DNA from 2 places in the Ewingella sp. C233 genome. Region 2 is predicted to be linked to the other one. Evidence: predicted binding sites of a transcription regulator. Region 2 holds the regulator's gene; the other holds the start of a gene.
The links. Region 2 encodes PurR, which represses purine synthesis genes. Its sites were predicted from a motif close to CANGCAAACGTTTGCNTG; they were not measured.
Positions count from the first base shown of each region.

Region 1: a site for PurR is predicted at 946-963, ahead of rbsD (D-ribose pyranase). Genes of this name have one in related genera too.

Region 1 covers NZ_JBUZRI010000004.1:380,598-388,223, forward strand. The annotation lists gene kup (low affinity potassium transporter Kup) at 1-765, shown strand, start outside; gene rbsD (D-ribose pyranase) at 976-1,395, shown strand; gene rbsA (ribose ABC transporter ATP-binding protein RbsA) at 1,403-2,908, shown strand; gene rbsC (ribose ABC transporter permease) at 2,915-3,886, shown strand; gene rbsB (ribose ABC transporter substrate-binding protein RbsB) at 3,910-4,800, shown strand; gene rbsK (ribokinase) at 4,897-5,826, shown strand; gene rbsR (ribose operon transcriptional repressor RbsR) at 5,827-6,837, shown strand; gene ACZRKO_RS19280 (FadR/GntR family transcriptional regulator) at 6,820-7,509, opposite strand.
Region 2 covers NZ_JBUZRI010000001.1:1,793,504-1,801,129, reverse strand. The annotation lists gene ACZRKO_RS08145 (riboflavin synthase subunit alpha) at 1-489, shown strand, start outside; gene cfa (cyclopropane fatty acyl phospholipid synthase) at 571-1,722, opposite strand; gene punC (purine nucleoside transporter PunC) at 2,092-3,300, opposite strand; gene punR (DNA-binding transcriptional activator PunR) at 3,471-4,376, shown strand; gene purR (HTH-type transcriptional repressor PurR) at 4,428-5,453, opposite strand; gene cydH (cytochrome bd-I oxidase subunit CydH) at 5,603-5,878, shown strand; gene ACZRKO_RS08115 (C40 family peptidase) at 6,059-6,907, opposite strand; gene ACZRKO_RS08110 (Grx4 family monothiol glutaredoxin) at 7,394-7,626, shown strand, end outside.

The DNA of each region.
Region 1 (7,626 bases), on a different contig from region 2:
ATTGCCGTCACTGGTACGATGGTGCTGACCAGTATTCTTTCTTGCACCGTGGCATTGAAAAACTGGCACTGGAAACCTTTCCTGGTCGGTATTTTGTTGATCGTTCTGCTGTTTATTGACGTGCCGATGTTTGCAGCCAACGCCACCAAACTGTTCTCCGGCGGCTGGCTGCCGCTGACGCTCGGGTTGTGCATGTTTATCGTCATGACCACCTGGAAAAGCGAACGTTTCCGCCTTATGCGCCGCATGCATGAGCACGGAAATTCTCTGGAGGCGATGATTGCCTCTCTGGAGAAATCGCCGCCGGTTCGCGTTCCGGGTACGGCGGTGTATATGTCGCGTGCGATTAACGTCATTCCGTTTGCGCTGTTGCATAACCTTAAACACAACAAGGTGTTGCATGAGCGGGTGGTTTTACTGACGCTTCGTACCGAAGATGCGCCTTATGTGCATAATGTCCGACGTGTGACCATCGAGCAGTTATCGCCAACCTTCTGGCGGGTGGTCGCCAGTTACGGCTTCAAAGAGACGCCAAACGTGGAAGAAGTTTTCCACCGCTGCGGACTGGAAGGATTGCCGTGCAGGATGATGGAGACGTCATTCTTTATGTCGCACGAGTCACTGATCCTCACCAAGCGCCCGTGGTATCTCTATTTCCGTGGCAAGCTGTTTATGGCGCTCAGCCGCAATGCGCTGCGCGCGCCGGACCAGTTTGAAATTCCGCCTAACCGCGTTATCGAACTGGGCACGCAGGTCGAAATCTGATCCTGCGCTAGAACGACAAAGGGCACCTTCGGGTGCCTTTTTGTTTTTCTAATCTTAACGAAATGCATTATCCCAAATTTCCCTCTCATTTCTAAACGCCCCAGCGAAACGTTTCGACGGCGATCACAAATCCACCACAAGCCCATTGCCAGATTCTCACAGATTCCTAAACTCATCCGTGAGCGAAACGTTTCGCTGTTGGAGTTAACCATGAAGAAATCACCGCTTTTGAATGCCGAAATCTCACATGTCATTGCCAGGTTAGGTCACACCGATCAGCTGGTTATTGCCGATGCCGGTTTGCCGGTACCCGCATCTTCCCAACGCATCGATTTGGCGCTGACCGCAGGTGTTCCTACTTTTCTACAAGTTTTAAAGGTAGTGACGCATGAGATGCAGGTTGAGCGGGCGATACTCGCCGGGGAGATCGTCGAAAAGAATCCTCAACTCCATGAAGCGTTACTCGCGCAGTTGAAAGAACTTGAGCAGCACCAGGGAAACACCATTACTTTGGATTACATCAGTCATGATGCTTTCAAGGCGCAAACTGAACATAGCCGGGCCGTAGTCCGTAGCGGGGAATGTTCGCCTTACGCGAACGTTATTCTGTGTGCCGGCGTAACCTTCTGAGGCCTTTATGCAACCTTTGCTGCAACTGACAGGGATTGATAAAGCGTTTCCTGGCGTAAAAGCACTTTCCGGCGCGGCGCTTAGCGTCTATCCGGGACGTGTGATGGCGCTGGTGGGTGAAAACGGCGCGGGCAAGTCCACCATGATGAAAGTACTGACCGGCATCTACCAAAAGGATGCCGGTTCAGTGCATTTTCTGGGTAAGGAAGCCGTGTTCAACGGCCCTAAAGCCTCGCAGGAAGCTGGGATTGGCATCATCCATCAGGAACTGAACCTGATCCCTCAACTGACCATCGCGGAAAACATTTTCCTCGGTCGCGAATTCGTTAACGGTTTTGGTCGCATCACCTGGAAAAAGATGTATGCCGAAGCCGACAAACTGCTTGCCCGGCTGAACCTGCGATACAGCAGCCACCGATTGGTGGGTGAACTTTCTATTGGCGATCAGCAGATGGTGGAAATCGCCAAAGTGCTGAGTTTCGAATCCCGGGTCATCATTATGGATGAACCGACCGATGCACTGACCGATACTGAAACCGCCTCCTTATTTAACGTCATCCGTGAATTGAAGTCGGCGGGCTGCGGCGTGGTTTATATCTCGCACCGGCTGAAAGAGATCTTTGAAATTTGCGATGACGTCACCGTATTTCGTGACGGACAGTTCATCGCCGAACGTCCGGTCAGCGAATTGCAGGAAGATACGCTGATTGAAATGATGGTGGGCCGCAAGCTGGAAGAGCAGTATCCCCGCCTGAATCAGGAACGTGGCGCGCTGCGGTTGCAGGTGCGTAATGTTTCCGGCCCCGGCGTCGATGATGTGAGCTTCAATTTATATGGCGGTGAAATTCTCGGTGTCTCCGGTTTGATGGGCGCCGGGCGCACCGAACTGATGAAGATCCTCTACGGTGCACTACCGCGCAAAGCCGGTTACGTCGCTCTTGATGGCCGCGAAGTGGTGACTCACTCGCCGCAGGATGGTCTGGCGAACGGCATCGTTTATATCTCCGAAGATCGCAAACGCGACGGACTGGTACTTGGCATGTCGGTTAAAGAGAACATGTCGCTGACGGCGCTGCGCTATTTCAGCCGCGCGGGCGGAAGCCTCAAACATGCCGACGAACAGCAGGCGGTGGGCGACTTTATCCGCATGTTTAATATCAAAACGCCTTCAATGATGCAGCCGATTGGTTTGCTCTCAGGCGGTAATCAGCAAAAAGTGGCGATTGCCCGCGGGCTGATGACCCGCCCGAAAATATTGATCCTCGACGAACCGACGCGTGGCGTTGACGTCGGTGCCAAGAAAGAGATTTACCAGCTTATTAACCAGTTCAAGCGCGAAGGCTTAAGTATCATTTTAGTTTCCTCCGAAATGCCAGAAGTCATCGGTATGAGCGACAGGATACTGGTGATGCATGAAGGCCATTTAAGCGGTGAATTCCCGATAGAACAGGCGACGCAAGAAGTGTTGATGGCAGCCGCCGTCGGCAAGCAATACGGCGTGAAGCAGGAGTAATTAACGATGAGTTCTCAGACATTGCCGGCGAAAAAACGCTGGATCACTAAAGAATGGTTGTTGGAGCAGAAATCGCTGATTGCGCTGCTGGTGCTGATTGCCGTGGTCTCTTCCATGAGTCCGAATTTCTTCACAGTGAATAACCTGTTCAACATTCTTCAGCAGACCTCCGTCAACGCCATTATGGCGGTGGGTATGACGCTGGTTATCCTGACATCGGGCATCGACTTATCCGTCGGTTCGCTGCTGGCGCTTTCCGGTGCCGTTGCGGCTTCGGTCGTCGGGCTGGAAGTGAATGCGCTGGTGGCTGTTGCTGCTGCGCTGGCGGTCGGTGCCGGAGTCGGTGCGGTCACCGGGTTGATTGTCGCCAAAGGGAAAGTACAGGCATTTATCGCCACGCTGGTGATGATGCTGCTGCTGCGCGGGGTCACCATGGTGTACACCAACGGCAGCCCGATCAGCACCGGTTTTACCGATGTTGCTGATACTTTCGGCTGGTTTGGTATCGGACGCCCGCTGGGTATCCCGACGCCGGTCTGGCTGATGGCGGTGGTGTTTGCCGCGGCCTGGTACATGCTGCATCACACGCGTCTCGGGCGTTATATCTATGCGTTAGGCGGTAATGAGTCCGCCACACGTCTGTCAGGTATCAGTGTCGATAAAGTAAAAATCATCGTCTACTCCCTGTGTGGCCTCTTAGCGGCGTTGGCGGGCATCATCGAAGTGGCGCGTTTGTCCTCTGCGCAACCGACGGCCGGTACGGGTTATGAACTGGATGCCATCGCCGCCGTTGTGTTGGGCGGAACCAGCCTGTCAGGTGGTAAAGGACGTATTGTCGGAACGCTGATCGGTGCGCTGATCCTCGGTTTCCTGAATAACGGTTTGAATTTATTAGGTGTCTCCTCCTACTACCAGATGATCGTCAAAGCAGTCGTCATTCTGCTGGCAGTCCTGGTAGATAACAAAAGCAACAAATAATCTCTCCTACAGGAATTATGACCATGAATATGAAAAAACTGGCAGTTTGGGTTTCTGCGGCGGCTATCACTGCCTCTTTCAGTGCCAACGTACTGGCAAAAGACACTATCGCGCTGGTGGTCTCTACGCTCAATAACCCGTTCTTCGTTTCAATGAAAGACGGCGCACAGAAAGAAGCCGACAAACTGGGCTACAACCTGGTGGTGCTGGATTCGCAAAATAACCCGGCGAAAGAGCTGGCAAACGTGCAGGACCTGACCGTGCGCGGTACCAAACTCCTGTTGATCAACCCGACTGACTCTGACGCAGTGGGTAATGCCGTGGCGATGGCCAACCAAGCGAAAATCCCGGTGATCACGCTTGACCGTCAGGCGACCAAAGGTGTCGTTGCCAGCCATGTTGCGTCAGATAACGCCTTCGGCGGCAAAATGGCCGGTGATTACATCGCCAAAAAAGTCGGTGAAAACGCCAAAGTGATCGAACTTGAAGGGATTGCCGGTACCTCTGTTGCCCGCGAACGTGGTAAAGGTTTTGCCGAGTCCGCTCAAAAACATCACTTCACTATGCTGGCCAGCCAGCCTGCTGATTTCGACCGTACGAAGGGCCTGAACGTGATGCAAAACCTGCTGACGGCGCATCCTGATGTGCAGGCCGTGTTCGCTCAGAATGATGAAATGGCGCTGGGGGCGCTGCGTGCTCTGCAAACTGCGGGTAAAACTGACGTGCTGGTGGTAGGTTTTGATGGCACCGAAGACGGTATTAAAGCGGTAAATAGTGGCAAAATGGGCGCTACTGTGGCTCAGCGTCCCGATCAGATTGGTGTAATTGGCGTTCAGACTGCGGATAAAGTGCTGAAAGGCGAAAAAGTCCCAGCCGTTATCCCGGTTGATTTGAAACTGGTTGCTCAGCCGTAATCTTTAAATTTTGCAGCTTTCATCTCTGCCCATAAATAGCTTTGGACAATCTGCGCCACCTTGAAAGGGTGGCGCAATATCACTCAGGGAACGCGAATGGAAACAGGTAAACTGGTTGTTCTTGGCAGCATCAATGCCGACCATATTCTTAATATCAAACATTTCCCTCAGCCTGGCGAAACGGTGATCGGTAAGCAGTATACCGTCGCATTTGGCGGTAAAGGGGCTAATCAGGCCGTTGCCGCTGGGCGCGCGGGTGCAGACATTTCGTTTATTGCCTGTGTTGGAGATGATGATATTGGCGAGCGCGTCCGCAAACAGCTGGCGAGTGATAACATTGATACTTCTCCCGTAGAGGCCATCGCCGACACCACCACCGGCGTGGCGCTGATTTTCGTGAATGCCGAAGGCGAGAATGTTATCGGTATTGATGCGGGCGCCAACAACGCTGTGACTCCAGAGTACCTCAGTCGCTACAAACAGCAGGTCATTGATGCCTCTGCTCTATTAATGCAGCTGGAATCGCCGTTAGAGACGGTGATTGCGGCGGCGAAACTAGCCAAAGAAAACGGCACGCAGGTCATTCTTAATCCTGCACCGGCCTGTGAGTTGCCGGACGAACTGTTGTCTCGGGTGGATATCATCACCCCGAACGAAACGGAAGCTGAAAAACTTACCGGAATTAAAGTCGACAATAACGAAGATGCGGCGCGCGCCGCTAATGCCCTGCACGACAAGGGCATAGCGACGGTCATCATCACTCTGGGCAATAAAGGCGTCTGGCTGAGCCAGCAAGGCGAAGGCAAGCAGATTAAGGGTTTTCGCGTGAAAGCGGTCGATACTATCGCGGCCGGCGATACCTTTAATGGTGCCCTTATCACCGCCTTGCTGGAGGGTAAGCCGATGGGCAGCGCAGTACGTTTTGCTCATGCTGCGGCGGCTATTGCCGTAACGCGTCCCGGTGCGCAACCCTCTGTCCCATGGCGCAAAGAGATCGACGATTTTCTTGCACATCAGGAGTCCTGATTGGCCACCATGAAAGATGTCGCCCGCTTGGCGGGCGTTTCAACCTCCACAGTCTCCCATGTGATCAATAACAATCGCTTTGTCAGCGAAGCTATCCGTGACAAAGTGACGGCAGCTATTGATAGCCTCAACTATGCGCCGTCCGCACTGGCGCGTAGCCTCAAACTCAATCAAACACGCACCATTGGCATGTTATTGACGGCCAGCAGTAACCCGTTTTACGCGGAAGTGGTACGCGGTGTGGAACGCAGTTGCTACGAACGCGGCTACAGTTTGATTTTGTGTAATACCGATGGTGATGCTGAGCGCATGAACCGCAGTATGGAAACCCTGCTGCAAAAGCGCGTCGATGGATTGCTATTAATGTGCACCGAGAATCATCGCCCTTCGCAGGATGCGCTGAGCCGGTATCCTTCGTTACCGATTGTGATGATGGACTGGGCACCTTTTGGGGCCGCCAATGATGTGATTCAAGACAACGCCCTGCTGGGCGGGGAAATGGCGACGGAGTATCTTATCCGTCAGGGGTATCAGCGTATTGCCTGCATTACTGGGCCGCTGGATAAAACCACCTCGCTTGAACGCCTTAACGGTTATCGTCAGGCCATGCAACGTGCGGGTTTGCCTATTCTGCCGGGATATGAAGTGACGGGCGATTTTGAGTTTGAAAGTGGCCTGCCTGCCATGGACCAACTGCTTGCATTACCTCAGCGGCCTCAGGCTGTGTTTGCCAGCAATGACGCAATGGCCGTCGGGGTTTATCAGTCTCTATATAGAAAGGGACTTCGGGTGCCGGATGATATGGCCGTCATTGGCTATGATGACATCCAGCTCGCGCAATATATGACGCCGCCACTAACGACCATTCATCAACCTAAAGATTCTCTCGGCGAACTGGCGATCGATACGCTATTACATCGCTTACAAGAGCCGGGCGCGGAACCACAAGTGTTGGTTCTGACGCCTGAATTAGTCGTGCGGGAATCTGTCGGTTTACTCAACGGCAATTAACAACTGCTGGCAAGCTATTAGTGCCCGCTCACTATCACTGGCCAGAATGGCATCGACGAGTGCCTGATGATATTCCAGTTTAATCACTTCGTTGCCGGTGATCGCCCGGAAATAACTCTGATAAACCGAACTGAACAGATTTGAGAACGAGGTTAGGAACGGATTCTTCCCCGCTTCATAGATAAGCTGGTGGAACTGGGTATCAACGGTGATCCAATGCTCCCGGTCAAAACTGCCATGTAATTTTCTCATTTCAGCCATATAAAGAGAAAGCTGCTCTTTTTGTTGTCGGCTGGCCGTGATGGCTGCCAGCGCACAGGCCTGAGGTTCCAGCGCCCGACGCAAAATGACAAAGTGCGACATCACCTGATCAAAATTCTCACGCGTCATCCACCATGTCAGAAGTTCCTGATCGAGAAAGTTCCAGTTTCCTTGTGGCATAACGCGGGTGCCAATACGTGGACGCGGTAATAACATCCCCTTCGCAGTGAGCGTCTTTACCGCTTCACGCACTGCGGTACGGCTTACGCCAAAAATCTCACCCAGTTCAATCTCCCCAGGCAGAATGCTTCCTTCCGGATATTCTGCGGATAAAATCCTTTGCGCTATTTTTTCAGCCAATAAGTAAGAAAGGTTACGTTGCGCGGCTTGTTGTTGGGTACTGAGGGCCATATAAGGTATTCCTGAAAAAGCATCTTCCTATTATATAAAGCAGTTTACTCCACTGTAGTGCCCTGAAAGGGTCGTTTTGTGACACAAAATGCACGTATGTTGTGCGTTTTTGCTTTG
Region 2 (7,626 bases):
GACCTGGTCAGTTTTGACTTGGTGAAAGAGACGCTTCGCCTGACTAATCTGGGTGATTTACAACCCGGTTCGCAGGTGAATCTGGAACGCGCTGCCCGTTTTGATGACGAAATTGGCGGGCACCTGATGTCCGGGCACATTATATGTACGGCAGAAGTGGCAAAAATTCTTACATCAGAAAATAACCGCCAAATCTGGTTCCGTATGCCACATGAAGATTTGATGAAATATGTATTACATAAAGGGTTCATCGGCATCGATGGAATTAGCCTCACCGTGGGAGAGGTAACCAAAACCCGTTTCTGTGTGCATCTGATCCCCGAAACTTTGCAGCGAACCACTCTGGGAGCCAAGCGTTTGGGCGATAAAATAAATATTGAAATCGATCCGCAAACGCAGGCCATTGTCGATACGGTCGAGCGCGTGTTAGCCAGCCGTGAAGCGGCCATCGCCACCGCTCAGGCAATGGTTGAGCAGCAAGAGAAATAGACCTTCAGGATTTTACACCGCGTAAAAACAAAAGCCGGGCAGAAGACTGTCCGGCTTTTTTATGTCGATATCGCTGTTGTATTAACGCGGTACGCGAATTCCACCTTCCACACCCTGCGGGCTGAACAATACCTGCCACAACTGAATATCGCGGGCGCGGAAAGCACCGGCACAGGCATTCAGATAGTACGTGAACATGCGCTCGAAGCGGTCCGAGTATTTATCCGCCAATGTCGGCCATGCCTGCAGGAAACGCTCCAGCCACGCCATCAGGGTGCGGTCATAGTCCGCGCCAATATTGTGCCAGTCTTCCATTACAAACAGGGATTCGGTCGTCTGCGCGATCTGTTTGATAGAGGGCAAACAGCCATTAGGGAAGATATATTTATCGATCCAAGGATCGACGCTTAAATCCGATTTATTCGAGCCAATGGTATGAAGCAGGAACAAACCGTCTGGCTTGATATTGCGTTTTACTACGTCGAAGTAAGTCTGGTAATTCTTCGGCCCGACATGCTCAAACATCCCTACCGAAACAATCCGGTCAAACTGATCATTCAGATCGCGATAATCTTGCAGCAAAATGGTCACATCGAGATCTTTACAGCGATCCTGAGCCATTTTTTGCTGCTCAGCCGAAATCGTCACGCCGACGACGCTGACGCCGTAATGTTTGGCGGCGTATTCCGACAGACCACCCCAACCGCAACCAATATCCAGCAAGCGCAGGCCAGGTTTTAGTTGCAGCTTATCGCAAATCATTTTTAATTTTGCTTCCTGAGCCTGCTCAAGCGTTATTGCGTCTTTCCAGTAGGCACAAGAATATTGCATATAAGGGTCAAGCATCAGACTGAAGAGGTCATTTCCCAGGTCATAATGCTCTTTGCCTACAATCCAGGCGCGTTTTTTGGATTGAAGATTGGTAAGCCGGGCGGCTGCGATGCGGAGTGTGTCTTTAAAATGTCGGGGAAGTTTACTTTCAAGACCGGCATTCAGGACGCGCTGGAAGAAAATATCCAGTCGTTCGCATTCCCACCAGCCATCCATGTAACTTTCGCCCAGGCCCAAAGAGCCTTCCTGTAAAACGCGCTTAAAAAAATCAGGGTTTTTGACTTTAATGTCGAAAGGGCGGGTGCCGTTGATCTGTACATCTGCCATTCCCAACATTTCATTGACGATGCGATACCACTGATTGTCCTGAATACTCAGATCTTCTACACACGATGAACTCATAGCTTCTCCATCACTTTCTCTTCTGACTTATTAACCTGCCGGAAAAAAACCAAAGCAATTTATGCAGGTCATTATGAGAACAGACGGTTAATCCGCCTTGTCTGATATGCGACTATGAACAGAGGAAATCAGAAGAACACCCGTAACCTGGGCGGTATGGGGTGAAAAATCCTTTTTTATAAAACGTGACGCAGTGCCCGCGCACGAAAGTTACTTGTGATAAAAGCTTAGTATAAATGTTATTTTTAGAGGTTTTATTGAGTATAAACTCGCCTGCGCGCATTCTCAATAACAAATAGCGCGCGGCGATTATGTTTTTTAAGTGACTGTCACGTAAGGGTATTATGACGATTAGGTAGTATGATTCCGTTAACCGCGAGCCAGTTCCTCTTTGTCTGCCACTTTCACTGCATCATTCTGTTTTGCACTCTTTTTTACCATCACAAAACCCAGCGCAACCAGTACCAGCGTTCCTAACATAACCGTTACCGTGGCCAGCAAAGGCCGGGCAATGAATGCCGAGACCAACAGGCTGGTAAAAAAGCACAAACCTAATTGTAGTGTATTTTGCAACGCAGCGGCCTTCCCTGTATTAGCAGGAAATGGCATAAGTGCGTTCGCGACAACAATTGGATAACAAGCACCGTTCACCAGCGCCATTAGACAAAACGGGATTAGTAAGGTGGTCAGCGTTGCGCTGGTAAGCGTTGCCACCAGATAAAGTCCCACGACACTCAGTGCGTAACCGGCCAGCAGCCACGGGAGAATACGGTTACCGTCAATCTTGTTAATCAACATGCGGCAACCAAACCCCCCCACAAGGAAAGCGATAGTCTGAGGAACATAACTCAGGCCGATAACGCCTGGCGTATAACCCATGTCACTGAGTATAAAAGGTGAGCCCGTCAGCCAGGCAAAAAATCCGGCAGAACATGCGCCGTAAATCATGACGTTACCGCTGAATACAGGCGATGCCAGCAGTTTGAAAAAACCGATGCGGTTGGTTTTAGGATGACCCGCCGTTTTTTTAGTTTCCTGAATACGGAGTGAGCAAATTAACAGCAGAACGCCAATCGCCAAGAGCAGGGCGAAGATAGCTTCCCAATCGAAGTGATTTAAGACCCAGGCGCCTAGCAAGGGTGCCAGCGCAGGCGATAACGCCACCAACGGCATGATGGTGGCGAAAGTTCGTTTGGCGACGTCCGCAGAGTAACGGTCAACGACCAGCGCCTGCCAGCTGACGGCAGCAGCACATACGCCAATGGCCTGCAGGAAACGCAATGCCAGCAGCAAATAGATGTTCTGTACCCAGATCATTCCCAGACAGCCCAGTGCGAAAAGCGTCAGACCGGCAATAAGCACAGGTCTGCGGCCGAGCTTGTCTGACAGCGGCCCCCACAGCAATTGTCCGATAGCGAATCCGCCGAGAAAAATACTCAGGCTGGCGCTGATCATTCCCGGACTAGTCATCAGGCTGATTTGCATTGCGCTAAACGCAGGAAGGTACATATCTGTCGCTAAAAAGCCGAGCATGCTCAGGCCAGCCAGATACAGCATAAATCCAAAGGAGGGTTTCATGATTTTCTCTTTTTATTGGCGATGTTTGTTATGCGAAAAATTATTGAACAGCGGCACAACGTGCAGGAAGTCTCAGGCGCGAAGTGTAAAGGTTTGGCTTACCGCTTGTGAAACGCTAATATTTGCAATCTTGTATCAAAAAAATTGAAAGCAGGTGGGGAGACTGGGCGATGTGGTCAGAATATTCTTTAGAAGTGGTCGATGCCGTGGCGCGTACCGGCAGTTTCAGTGCGGCGGCACAAGAGCTGCATCGTGTTCCGTCTGCGGTAAGCTACACCGTTCGCCAACTGGAGCAATGGCTGGCAGTACCGCTGTTTGAAAGGCGTCATCGGGATGTAGAGTTGACCGCCGCCGGTCAGGTTTTTGTCGAAGAGGCTCGGTTGCTTATCAAAAAAATGATAGCGACACGGCGTCAGTGTCAGCAGGTGGCGAATGGCTGGCGTGGGCAACTCAATGTAGCGGTAGACCGCATTGTGAAACCGGAAAGGTCGCGGCGTCTGGTTACCGATTTCTACCGGGCATTCCCCGATACGGAACTGATCATCCATTCCGAGGTGTTCAACGGCGTGTGGGACGCGCTGGTGGATGGCCGTGCGGATGTCGCCATCGGCGCAACACGCGCTGTGCCCACCGGCGGGCGTTTTAGTTTCAGGGATATGGGGTTTATGGACTGGCACTGTGTGGTCAGCCCTGACCATCCGCTGGCGGCGCTCACTGTGCCATTAGTGGATGAACAGCTGCGTGCCTATCCGGCACTTTGTATCGAAGATACGTCGCGCAACTTACCTAAGCGTGATACCTGGACGCTAAACAATCAGCGACGTCTGGTTGTTCCCGACTGGACCTGCGCCATAGACTGCCTGTGTGAAGGACTGTGCGTGGGGATGATGCCCGTGCATCTGGTCGAAGACTGGATATCACATCAAAAATTGAGTGTGCTGACGCTGGCTGCCGCATTTCCCGAAAGCGCCTGCTGCCTGACCTGGGATCAGAGTAACCAGTCTCCGGCGCTGGCGTGGCTTCTGGATTATCTGGGCGATACCCCTACGCTGAATCAGGAGTGGTTACGCAACTAAAAACGCCTGCAAATGTGCAGGCGTTCGTGTTATGGCTTTCGGACTACGCTGTTAACGGCGATAGTCGCGGTAAGGACCATCGGCTACCGAGCGGCGTTCAACCAGTTTCGGGTGGACTTCAATGGTCTGTGACTCCTCACGTTTGCTGATAATGCGATCCAGCAGCATGGTGAATGCCATCTCACCCAGGCGCTCTTTGGGCTGGTGGATTGTCGTCAGTGCAGGGGAGAAGTAACGGGCGTTGCGTACGTTATCATAGCCGATCACCGAAATATCCTGCGGCACCCGCAGACCCATTTCATCAGCGGCACAAATAGCCCCCATCGCCATGACGTCACCGCCGCAGAAGACGGCCGTCGGGCGCTGTTTCTGCATCAAAATTTTATGCATCGCCTGATAGCCTGACTCGGGTTCAAAATCACCCTGAACGACCCATTCTTCGCGCAGCGGGATGTTGGCTTCCGTCATGGCTTTGAGGAAACCCTGGAAGCGGCCGCCACCGGTGTTACGAGCCAGTTGCCCCGGGATCACACCGATATCGCGATGACCGCGTTCAATCAGATAGCGCCCGGCCATATACCCACCTTCAAAGGCATTATCGATGATACTGTCGGTGAAGTTTTTACGTGCTTCGCCCCAATCCATCACCACCATCGGGATCGCTCGGTATTCTTCGAGCATGTCGAGCAATGCATCGGGATATTCCGCGCACATGACCAACAGACCATCGACGCGTTTTTGCGCCAGCATGGCCAGATAGGCCTGCTGTTTATCAAGATTATTATGCGAATTACACAAAATCAGTGTGTAGCCTTTGGCGAAACAGCTGTTTTCTACTGCCTCGATCACTTCGGCAAAATAGGGCGCTTCGCTGGATGTTGCCAGTAATCCGATAGATTTTGTATTGTTGACCTTGAGGCTACGGGCCACCGCGCTGGGAGAGTAGTGCAGCTCTTTTATCGCTGTCTGCACGGCGGCTTTAGTTTCTTCGGCGACGAAACGTGTTTTATTGATGACGTGCGACACGGTTGTGGTGGAAACGCCAGCCCGCTTTGCGACATCTTTTATCGTTGCCATGAAAAGAATGACTCCTGTCTGACGTGCTTTAGCACGTTAGCATTATGTTAATCGTTTGCCTGCGTGGATCTGACTGCTGGAAAAGAGATGAGCAGTGAAATCGTTGGTGGGTTTTTCAGAGCACAACAACTGTCTGAAAGAACATCGGAATGAATCGACCCGCACGCAGTGTGGTAACCGCGAATTTTCTCTTATATCTTGGTAAAGGGGAAGTAAAAAGTCTTCGTAACGCAGGGAATGATCACGGGATTTTAAAACAAAACTATGAGAAAATGCGTTGGCACACAAACTGTATGGCTTATAAAAAGGCCACATTTGATCCAGAAGGGGTTTTAATGGATACCAATCTGAAATTTGCTCTCATTACTGTGGTTGGCGCACTGGCAATGATTATGGCTTTCAGTTTTACCGCAGTGATGCACTGATCCTTTTTTACCTTCATTCGCTGAGGGTAAAAAGATCAGAAAAAAGGGCGATTCCTTTTACAGGTGTCGCCCTTTTCAATTCTTTGTTTTGCATCGTTCGCAAAATACTGTCTTAGCGACTGATTGTTTCATAAACGTTTCGTTAAATGCTATTCATCGCTGATTAGCGGTACTGCGGACTTAACGAATCGTTTTAGGCGTCATCACTCGACGCGCGCCAACATAGTGATCTTGCCAGTAATCTTCACCCAGTGAGGTGATTTTGATCTCTTCACCTGTACGGGGGGACTGAATAAATTTACCGTTTCCTACATAGACACCAACATGATCTGCTGCGCCGCGGTTATTGATTCTGAAGAAGACTAAGTCGCCGCTCTCCAGCTCACCGCGTTTAACTGGCGCCGCGTCCCGAAGGTGGTACATTTCGTTAGCGGTGCGTGGCATTTTGATACGAATCAGGTCTTTATATGCGTAATACACTAAACCACTGCAATCGAAACCGGTATTGGGAGAAGTGCCTCCCCAGCGATAAGGTTTGCCGACCTGATGCATTAGCTTGGTCATCGCGGTCTGCTGCGCATGTTGATAACGTTTTTTATGCGCGGCACTCAAAGCAATCGGTTTGGTGTCTTTCGCGAGTCCGTCTTTTGATTTTCGATGGCGACCGTAGGCTTTTTTACTATTTTTACTGGTCTCATTTTTCGCAATCGTTCGGCTTTCTTTCTTCGCTGTCATCTTGCTGTGGGTCACTTTGGCCGTTTTCTTTTCAGAATGTTCGTTGCGAACCCGCTTGGTGCTGGTGACTTTTTTGGTTTCTTTAACTTTTGCTTTTTGTTCTTTAACTGGCTCTGATTTTGATTTTTTACTGGTTCGGGCAACGGTTTTTCGCTTTCGTCTCTCATCAGGTTTTGCCTGACTGACGTGGCTTTTCCGCTGATCGGCAGCAACGTTAGTTTGTGGCGAAGCATGCGCCAGATTCAGAAACAGCTGGGTAAAGAACAGCACGGAAAGCGTAAACAATAAACGCATGGCGTCGTTACCAATATTGGCCCAAGGTTAAACATCAGAGATGTCAGAGTATTGCCCAAAAGAAGCAGACAAAACAGCACGAATTGCTTCGATTCTAGATCATATTGTGAGAAAAAGTTAATAGCATTTTAAATGCTGTAAAAATGGTCATTTTCAGTTCTAAAAACCATCTTTTATCAGAGAGTTAAAAATGTGCTCTGACCAGCTCAGCTCAGTCACAAGAGAGTTAAACTCAACGATCAAAAATGTTATTCTGAATGAATGTTTATTATTGCGAGCCATCAGACAGTTTGATTAAAAAGTAATGACGTAAACGCATGAATGAAAGCTGGGGTGGAAAGACCCTGCAAAAAATGGCGTTTTTATCCAAAGCCCGCCATCGTTACAATAGACGCTAAGCGACAAGTGGCGCGCATTTCCAGACAGTGCCCTGCGCATCAATGAGTAATGACAGTGACAGCCAGTTTTGGCTTGAGGAAGCAATAAATGACCACGACCACTATCGAAAAAATCCAGAAGCAGGTTTCCGAAAACCCAATCCTTCTGTACATGAAAGGCTCACCGAAGTTGCCTAGCTGTGGTTTCTCCGCTCAGGCTGTGCAGGCGCTTTCAGCCTGTGGCGAACGTTTTGCCTATGTTGATATTCTGCAAAATCCGGATATCCGTGCTGAAATGCCGAAATATGCAAACTGGCCAACCTTCCCGCAATTATGGGTAGA